Regions from separate parts of the Arthrobacter sp. NPDC093128 genome, predicted to be linked through region 2. Evidence: predicted binding sites of a transcription regulator. Region 2 holds the regulator's gene; each other region holds the start of a gene.
What was found. Region 2 encodes LexA, which represses DNA repair genes until DNA is damaged. Its sites were predicted from a motif close to TCGAACANNTGTTCGA; they were not measured.

Region 1 (3,108 bases), on a different contig from region 2:
AGCCGGCAGCCCAAGCAGTCCTTCGCCCCGCACTCCGGGCTCGGCCGATTGCCGTGGCCCGCTGCTTAGTTCCCCGGGGCTTCGGCGATCTCCCGCGCTGACTGGTAGGGCGTGAGGTGGGTGGTGTCGATAACCTCAGCTTCAGCGTGGAGCCATGTTCGGGCAGCTTGGGCATACGGTTCCAGATAGTTCAGCCGGAAGGGGGAAGGGGTGTCGTGGTCCCCAGCTATCCGGGCGTAGAGAGTGTCCTGGTCGGCGTGGATCACGAAGTGCCGTACTGGAATGGCATGTTGAGCCAGGCCGTCGCTTATTTCGCGCCAATACTCTTCTACCAAAACGGTCATGGGCATCACCAGCGTGCCGCCAGTGTAGTCAAGTACACGTTTTGCGGTCTCGACAACGAGGGGTCGCCATGGCGGCCAGTGCTGGAAGTTATCCGTTGCGGGCAGGCCGGGAGAGATATCCATGAGCGTTTCACCAACCTTCTCGGCGTCGAACACTCTCGAATCGGGAATCAGTTGCTGCACAATGGCGCTCGTTGTCGTTTTACCTGCACCGTGGGTGCCGTTGAGCCATACGATCATGGCACCAAACGCTAGCAGTGCCATGTCCGACGCAAAGGAGTTTGCACCGCGTCCGGCTGATGGGTGGTGTTGCCCGTGAAAGGAACCCGACAGCGTGCGGCAACCTGGTGGGGTGTAATGGTGGACCTCCAAGTAGGTTTCCACCGAGTTGGGACTAGGAGACCTGAGCCCGTGGTGGACTGTGAGGGTGACTCACTCAATGTCGGAAAATGGCCAGGCATCTCCAGCAACTCACTCCGGATCTGAGAGTGGGGCCCTGTTCTATGACCGGCCTGGCGTGGCCGAGCGGTATGGGGTTCACCGCCATGGCGGGGTGTCCAGCCCGAACTTCGTGATGGAAGAGCCGGCGCTGCTTGCTGAGCTAGGAGACGTAGCAGGGCTAGACGTCCTTGACCTTGGTTGTGGGGACGCCGCCCTGGGTGCGATGCTCCTGCAGCAGGGAAGTGCCAGCTATCTGGGTGTTGATGGTTCCCGGGAGATGGTTTCCCGGGCGGAGGAGACGCTCCAGGACGCTCGGGGGACGGTGGCCCTTCAGAATATGGAGGAGCTGTCGCTTCGCGACGGGAGCGTTGACCTCGTTGTCTCGCGGATGGCGTTGCACTACCTTGAGGACCTGGAGGCTATTCTGCGGTCCTGTCACGCCGCGCTGCGCCCCGGCGGGAGGATGTGTTTCTCGGTCCTTCACCCCGTGATCACCTCATCGGACGTGCAATCATCTCCGGGTAGGCCGCGCGGAAGCTGGACGGTTGATGACTACTTTGTAGGTGGAGCACGGGAGCGCTTGTGGATGGGCGACACCGTGACTTGGTTCCATAGGACTATCGAACAGTATGTTGGCGCGCTTATTGGTGCGGGCTTTACTCTGACAGCCCTGCGCGAATGCGAACCGGAACCTAGCCGATTCGGCGGAGACGAAGCCGAGCTGACGCGCAGAAGGCGTGCGCCGTTGTTCTTGCTGCTGTCAGCCCGAGCGACCTAGCTCGGTTCAAGGGCCCAGCCTCTGTCCAAGGGACCGGATTCGAGCCGATCCGGCACCGCGCGGGCAACTGCACGGGACTGAGCGCGTCACGTCCGAAGAGTCACCCGGGACGAATTGCCGGCCGCGCCGCCTCAGGGGATCTCGAGCTCCATGACAGGGGTGAAGGACACCTTCCCGTCAGGCTTTCCAAGCATTCCTCCCCCGAGCCCGAGCGTCACGGTCTGCGGTGCCGGCCTGGCGAACGACGCTGATAAAGCGCTGAAACGTTCCCCGCCGCCGCCGTTGCCTTGGACCAGACGGGCGTCCGACCCGTCGGCCAGGCGGAGGGCAGGCCTGTCATGGATACTGCCCAACGGCGTGTCGATCAGAGCGATGTTCACCCGGACGAACGCATTCCAGATCTCGTAACTGAGCACGTAACCGTGTACTGCGACGCCTTCCGGGACCGCCACCTCGAACTCATGCTTATATGGGAGCAGAACCTGCTCCAGCCGCGGCTCGGGGCTGCGAATTGTCCCCCATGAACTTCCCGGTGCCATGCTTTCCCCTGTGATGATCCGGGCAGCCGGCCCGCGTCTGCTCATATTAGACGGACAATCTACAGGCACATCGAGGGCGTATGCGGGACTCCAGTGGCGGAGACCCCCAACGCTGCGCCGGATCGGCCCCTCGGGCCTTCCGCTATCGAGGCCCGCCATGGCCAGCCTCCGTTCCTGCATCAGACGCAATTCCCCAAAGAAATCTGCAATGTCCGGGCCAGGGTCTACACTGAAGTTATCGAACATATATTCGAATAAAGGTGTGTTGTGGGCATAGTTATCGGTCCCCGCGTGATAGATGCGGGCACTTCCCTGTTGTCGGTGCTGATCTCCCCGGTACGAGTCGCGGCTGGCTACCCTTCGCCGGCGCAGGACTACTTTGACGGCCGGATCGACCTCAACGAACACCTCATCAAGGACATCACCAGCACCTACGTCGTGCGGGTGTCCGGGGACTCGATGGAGGGTGCCGGGATCAGCGACGGCGACGAACTCATCGTCAACCGCGCCCTGGACCCGAAAGACGGATCGGTGGTCATCGCCGTCCTGGACGGCGAGCTGACCATCAAGCGGCTGAGGATCACAGCATCCGGAGTAGTGCTGCAGGCGGACAACCCCCGGTATCCGGACATCCGCGTTCCAGACCTGTCGGATCTTGTTATCTGGGGCGTCGCCACGCGGTGCCTGCACCATGTCTGACGCGCGCGCACCGGACACGGGCCGGCGGATTGCCCTGGTGGACGTCAACTGTTTCTACGCGTCGGCGGAGCGCGCTTTCGACCCGTCGCTGGAAGGCCGCCCCCTGGTTGTCTTGTCCAACAACGACGGCTGCGCGGTCACCAGGTCCCCCGAGGCCAAGGCCCTCGGCATCCCCGTCGGCGAGCCGTGGTTCAAGATCGCGCCCCGCGTGAAGGAATGGGGGCTGGTGGCCAGGTCCAGCAACTACGAGCTCTACGGCGACATCAGCTCACGTGTCATGGAGCTCCTGGGCAGGTACTCGGCCTGG
Region 2 (3,108 bases):
TCAACAGTTTAAGTGAGGGTGGCCGGGCCACTGAAACTGTGACGCCTGCCGGCCCGCCCGGGCCGCTGTTCTACTTCGACGGGACGAAGATCTGCTGGCCCGGCATGACCTTGCCGCCGTCGAGGTTGTTGAGCTGGACGATGTCAGCCACCACGTCGCGGGGATCACGCTCCGGTGCCACGGTGCCGGCAATTCCCCAGAGGGACTCCCCGGGCTGGACTGTGACAGACACTGTTGGAGTCAGCGACAGCTCGGACACGGAATCCGCGGCCTTGGCCGGGGAGTTGAGGAAGCCGGCCAGTGAAATGAGCACCACCGACAGCAGAATCAGCGGTAGGCCCACCAGGACGATGCGGCCCCGGCGGGTCAGGCGGAGCGGCGGCTGGGCGGACCTGGCCTTCCCTGAAGGACGGTCCTCCCAGTTGAAGCCCTGCATTCCGGAGCCGTGATCTACCCGGCTGGTGGAACGCTGGTCTTTCGAACGCTGCTGACCCGAAACCTGAATAGCGCGTATTGCTGACATGAACTGAGCCCTCCTGGACCTGACTGTGCCGCCCGGCATGTTCCCAAAGATGCCATCCGCCCGTTCCGGCCTTCGAACATGGAACTCTTCGAACATAGAACCGAATGGGGCTTGCGACTAGAACACATATTCGAACTTTGCTGTTTCTGTTCTAGCACTTATTAACGAACATTGTCGAGACTCACTAGAACAAATGTTTGAAAAACGTGTGCGGCTGACCTACGTTTGAGCTACAGAACAACCGCTTCTGCAGTTGATCAGCAGGGTCTGACATTTTCAGGCCGGAAGTTCCCGGCAGCTGCAGCCACGGAGGCCGGGTGGAACGAAAGGCGTTGGCGAACATGGCAGCACAAGCCACCGGCGGCAGGGCTACGCAGCGGAGCCAGCAGTCACCAGCGAAGCCCAAGGGCCTCACGGTGCGGCAGAAGAAGATTCTGGAAACCATCCAGCGGTCCGTCAACGACAACGGCTATCCGCCGTCCATGCGTGAAATCGGCGACACCGTGGGCCTGGCCAGCCTCTCCAGCGTCACCCACCAGCTCTCACAGCTCGAGAAGCTGGGCTACCTCCGGCGCGACCCCAAGCGTCCGCGCGCCATGGAAGTGCTCATGCCGCTGACCCTGGACGAGGGAACCGCCAAGATCTCCGGCGTGGAGAAGCCTGCCCGGCTGCGCACCATTGGCGGCTTGTCCGTTTCCGAACTGGCCACGGCAACGGATACGGCAATGGTCCCCCTGGTGGGCCGGATTGCGGCAGGCGGCCCCATCCTGGCAGACCAGATGGTCGAGGACGTCATGCCCCTGCCGCGGCAGCTCGTCGGCCACGGCGAGCTTTTTATGCTGAAGGTGTCCGGCGACTCCATGATCGACGCGGCCATCTGCGACGGCGACTGGGTGGTGGTCCGCCGCCAGAGTGATGCCGTGAACGGCGACATTGTGGCCGCCCTGCTCGATGATGAAGCCACCGTCAAGACATTCCGCCAGCGCGACGGCCACACCTGGCTGCTCCCGCAGAACACGCAGTACGAGCCCATCCTCGGCGATCACGCCAACATCATGGGCAAGGTCGTTTCGGTTCTCCGCTCGCTGTAGCCGCGCTCCCGCGTCAGCCGGCAGCCCGGCCTACGCGGGGGCCTTCGCCAGCCGGCTCAGGGCCGCCACCGCGATCGCAGGATCAGTGGTCGGCCAGAACGGCGGCAGGGCGGCCCTTAGGAACCCCCCGTAGCGTTCCGTGGACAGCCGGGAGTCAAGGACAGCCACCACGCCTTTATCGCCCGTAGAACGGATCAGGCGGCCTGCCCCCTGGGCAAGCCGGATGGCTGCATGCGTGGCAGACACCGACATAAAACCGTTGCCGCCCGCCTGGGCCACCGCCCTGGAGCGCGCCGTCATAAGGGGGTCATCCGGCCTGGGGAACGGGATCCGGTCGATGACCACCAGCCTGCACGAACCGCCGGGAACATCGACGCCCTGCCAAAGTGACATGGTGCCGAAAAGGCACGTGTCCGGTTCGTCGGCGAACTGGCGCACCAGGGCGGTCATGGTTGAGTCGCCCTGGCAGAGGATGCTGACATCCAGGCGCGGCCGCATGGCCTCGGCTGCGTCCTCCGCCGCCCGGCGCGACGAAAAGAGGCACAATGCCCCGCCGCCCGAGGCCCGGATCAGTTTCTCGAGCTCGTCCAGCGCTTCGGGCGACGTTCCCCGTCCGGGTTTCGGCAGGTGGCTGGCAACATAGAGGATGCCCTGCTTGGGGTAATCGAACGGCGATCCGACGTCCACACCGGTCCAGCTGGGCGCCCCGGGCCCCACCAGCCCGAGCCCTCCCGCGGCCGGCTCGAAGGCCGATCCGATCGCGAGTGTGGCCGACGTGAGGACCACTGTGTGGCCTGCGAAAAGCCCGTCGCGCAGCTTCCCGGCAACACTCAGGGGGGCGATGTTGATCAGGGCCGGTGCGGCGTCGTCCGGCTGCGAGTAGCCCTGCTGCGGGTCAAACGTGCTGGCACGCGAGAACCAGACCACCTCGCGGTTTTCCCGGGCGGCAATCAGGCGTTCGCAAAGCTCGAGGATGACCATCAGGCGTGACCGCGCCAGCTGGCGCCCGCCGTCGGCCGTGTTGGCGCTGTCCCCTTTGGAGTCGGAAAGGGCCGCGCGGCAGGCTTCCCGCAGCTGGTCCACACAGTCGAGCTGTTCGTCGTTGAGGCCGTTGGGCAGAAGGCCGCTCGGAACTCCGGCGATGGCCACCTCCAGGTTCGCGGCTGCGTTGTTGAGCGCATCAACCGTGATGCCGGTGTTTTTGCGCGCGCCCGAAGCGGCGGCGTGGACCATGGCCACGGACAGCTGGCCGGAGACTGCCCCCGTCACCCTGTCCTGCAGCTCGTGGGCCTCGTCAACCACCACGACGTCGTACTCCGGCAGCACGGCGAGCCCTTCGAAGGCACTGACGGCCAGCATGGCGTGATTGGTGACCACCACGTCGGCGTCGGCCGCGTTCTGCCGGGCCAGTTCGCTGAAGCACTCGGCGGCCATGGGGCATTTCTGTGCTCCCAGGCATTCCATCGACGTCACGGACACCTGCCGCCAGGCCCG
Region 3 (3,108 bases), on a different contig from region 2:
ATCACCGGATCCGCTGTCGGCATCGGCAGCGGAACACACACCGAGGGGAAGGAAGTCTCTTTCGGGTTGAAGTGTGAGGTGCCGGCGAACGCGGTGAGGACCTTGGCCTGCAGATCATGTTTGGCCAGCCGCGCCGAGGCCTGCTGCCCGTACACGGACATGACCTGTCGGATCCCGGCCGCAGTGGTGATCGGGGTGGCAAAGGAACGGGAGAAGATCAGCTGATCCCGCCCGATCCTTTCTTCCTCCATCGGAATGCAGGGGGTGCCCTGCAGTTCCAGGACGGTGCGCATCATGACCACGGAGAACCGGTCCCGGATCAGCACTGGATCGGCCCGGGACAGGTCAAGGATCGAAAAGATGCCCATCACGTTCAGCCGCCTGGTCAGTCGGGTCGCCACGCCCCAGATCTCCACCACGGACAGGCGCCCCATCAGAGCCTCCCGTTCTGGCAAGGGGACGGAATCCCAGTGGCAGACTCCGCCGAACGCCCGGTTGTTCTTCGCCCATTTGTTGGCCAGCTTCGCCAGGGTTTTCGTGGCGGCGATCCCGACGCAGACGGGCACGCCGACGTTCCGCCGCACGGCGGCCTTCATGGACCGGCCCAGGGCCAGGAGCTCGGCAGGGGTGCCTTTGACGCCGAGGAAGGCCTCGTCGATGCTGTAGACCTCCAACCAGGCCGAGTACCGGCCCAGGAGCTCCATCACCCGGGCGCTGATGTCGCCGTAGAGCTCGTAGTTGCTCGACAGGGCCACCAGTCCCCATTCCTTGGCCCGCGGGGCGAGTTTGAACCAGGGCTCGCCCATGGGGATGCCCAGGGCTTTGGCTTCGGGGGAGCGGGTGACGGCGCAGCCGTCGTTGTTGGACAGGACAATCACGGGCCTGCCTTCCAGGGACGGGTCGAACGCCCGCTCGGCCGAGGCGTAGAAGCAATTGACGTCCACGTGCGCGATCTGCGGCATGTGCCGCATCAGGGCTGGCTTAGACATGGTGCAAACACCGGGTTGCGGTACCCCAGATAACGAGGTCGCTCAGGGCCGGGACGCGGATGTCCGGGTAAGCGGGATTCTCCGCCTGCAGAACGACCCCGGTGGCCGTGATCCGCAGCCGCTTGATCGTCAGTTCCCCGTCCAGGACGGCAACGACGACGGACCCGTCCACCGGTTCCAGGGCCCGGTTCACGATCAGCTCATCGCCGTCGCTGATCCCGGCGCCTTCCATCGACTCCCCGGACACCCGCACCACGTAGGTGCTGGTGATGTCCTTGATCAGATGCTCGTTCAGGTCGATCCGGCCATCAAAGTAGTCCTGCGCCGGCGACGGGAACCCCGCCGCAACCGGTACCGGAGAGACCAGCACCGACAACAACGACACACCCGCCTCTATCACGCGGGGACCGACAATAACGCCCACAACACACCCTATTCGAATATATGTTCGATTCATTCATCGTACCCGGACGGTGCGACAAAAGAACCATCGCCGTTTCAGGTACAGCCTGAAACGGGGCGGGTTGCGCACAATGGGGACAGCTTGAGCTGTGTGGAGGGCTCCACCTGGCCCGCAGTGGGCACAACCCGGACAACGCACCACCCCAACCTGCGGCCGCGGGTTTCGGTCAGCGCTTCAGGAACAGCGGGGGATAGTCCCCGTCCTGGGCGTGGCGTATGTGTTCCCAGCCCAGGGACTGCCAGAACGCGTCCTCGCTTTCAGGCGGCCTGGCGAAGACAGCCTTGCCGGGATGCTGCCGGCGCAGCAGTTCTATGGACTGGGTGCCGAATCCCCGGCGTCGGTGCCCGTTGGCGACCTCCATGAAGTCAATCTCCAGACCTTCCGCCGCTTCGGGGACGCCGTAGCCGGGATCCACGTCGGGGTGATCGACGACGATCAGGCGGACGACTTCCTGCCCGGCCTTGGTGAAGGTGTAGAACAGGTCAGTGGGGGAGATGGCGATGATTTCGTTGGCCTGCCAGCAGGCCTGTTCGAAGTCCTCTGATGCCTCGAACGGTGAGAGCACTGCATGCCCGTGCGGGGCCGGCCAGACCTGCCTGATCACCAGTTCGTCGCTCACACGATCAATCTAGACCCGGCTTGCCCTGCGTGTCCGGTGCGGGACGTGCTTTCCTGCCCCGGGTCCGGCCAGTGGACCAGCCTGGCACGGCTGCGTCCAGGGTCTTCTTCCTGGCCGGGTCGAGTTCGCCGCGGCGCTGCTTGTACCGCTGGGTGTGTAGCCAGACGCCCAGATCGTGTTCCGTGTCCGTGTCCGGGCTCTTATGGCGGGGCCAGTCCTGGCCCGCGGCCCGGTACGCGGCCAGTTCGGCCAGCCGCTGCTGCCAGCGCTCCTGGTCGGCGGCCGCGCGCGGGGTGCCCTGCCAGTCGGGCAGGCACGCCAGCCCGTCCCGGACCTCCGGGGCGAGGCGTCCTTCCGCGGCGTCATGGCGGCGGCGCTGCAGCCATGCGGCCAGCGACCGCTCCGCGGCCACGCCGGCTTTGGAGGAGGGGTATCTGCCTTCGGTCCGGACCATGGCGATGAGATCGTTCATCCGCTGCATCGTTTGTACGGTGACGCGGGCCGCCGGCGCTCCGCCGGCCGCTCCGTCGTGGGCCTCCTGCAGCCCCGCATCCTGGGCCCTGGCCACGGAGAGGTGGTAGGCGACCGTACTGGCCGGAACGTTCTCGACCTCAGCGATCCGTGCACGGGACAGTCCCTTCCGGTACATCAGTACCCACTCGGCATCGGGGGCGCGGCGCTGGCTTCTGCTCGTCACAGAGGCCATCCTGCCACGCTCGGCCGTGCGGGGAGCTTCGCTTGGCCGAGCCCCTGGAAACCGCCAGCCAGTGGGCGCAACCCGTTCGCAAAGGCCCCGGGGTTCCGTTCCGGTGCCCTCGAGGACCCGGTCCTGCGCTGCGCTCCGGCCTGCAAAAGCCTTGTTTTTGCCTTACATGTGGCTGGGTTGTTCTCCGTACAAGGCCACTGATCGTAGCCGTCCGGGGGCCCGACCCGTCAACCCACGCGATCACCCAGGCCCACGCGGTCGCTTTGCTCCCTTATTTCGTGTCCCCGGACGCCCGCTCTTCGGAGTTGACGGCCCACCCTCGACCGGCTGC

Region 1: umuD (translesion error-prone DNA polymerase V autoproteolytic subunit) is a predicted target of LexA. The motif match lies at 2,341-2,356, and genes of this name have one in related genera.
Region 3: umuD (translesion error-prone DNA polymerase V autoproteolytic subunit) is a predicted target of LexA. The motif match lies at 1,426-1,441, and genes of this name have one in related genera.

What each region holds. Positions count from the first base shown of each region.
Region 1 is NZ_JBFBEY010000008.1:80,471-83,578, reverse strand. It holds gene AB0N24_RS11260 (ATP-binding protein) at 66-608, opposite strand; gene AB0N24_RS11255 (class I SAM-dependent methyltransferase) at 898-1,563, shown strand; gene AB0N24_RS11250 (hypothetical protein) at 1,695-2,102, opposite strand; gene umuD (translesion error-prone DNA polymerase V autoproteolytic subunit) at 2,370-2,801, shown strand; gene AB0N24_RS11240 (Y-family DNA polymerase) at 2,794-3,108, shown strand, end outside.
Region 2 is NZ_JBFBEY010000021.1:42,677-45,784, reverse strand. It holds gene AB0N24_RS21500 (LysM peptidoglycan-binding domain-containing protein) at 71-436, opposite strand; gene lexA (transcriptional repressor LexA) at 865-1,614, shown strand; gene AB0N24_RS21490 (ATP-dependent DNA helicase) at 1,645-3,108, opposite strand, start outside.
Region 3 is NZ_JBFBEY010000027.1:55,627-58,734, forward strand. It holds gene AB0N24_RS23615 (Y-family DNA polymerase) at 1-989, opposite strand, end outside; gene umuD (translesion error-prone DNA polymerase V autoproteolytic subunit) at 982-1,413, opposite strand; gene AB0N24_RS23625 (hypothetical protein) at 1,619-2,071, opposite strand; gene AB0N24_RS23630 (helicase associated domain-containing protein) at 2,076-2,768, opposite strand.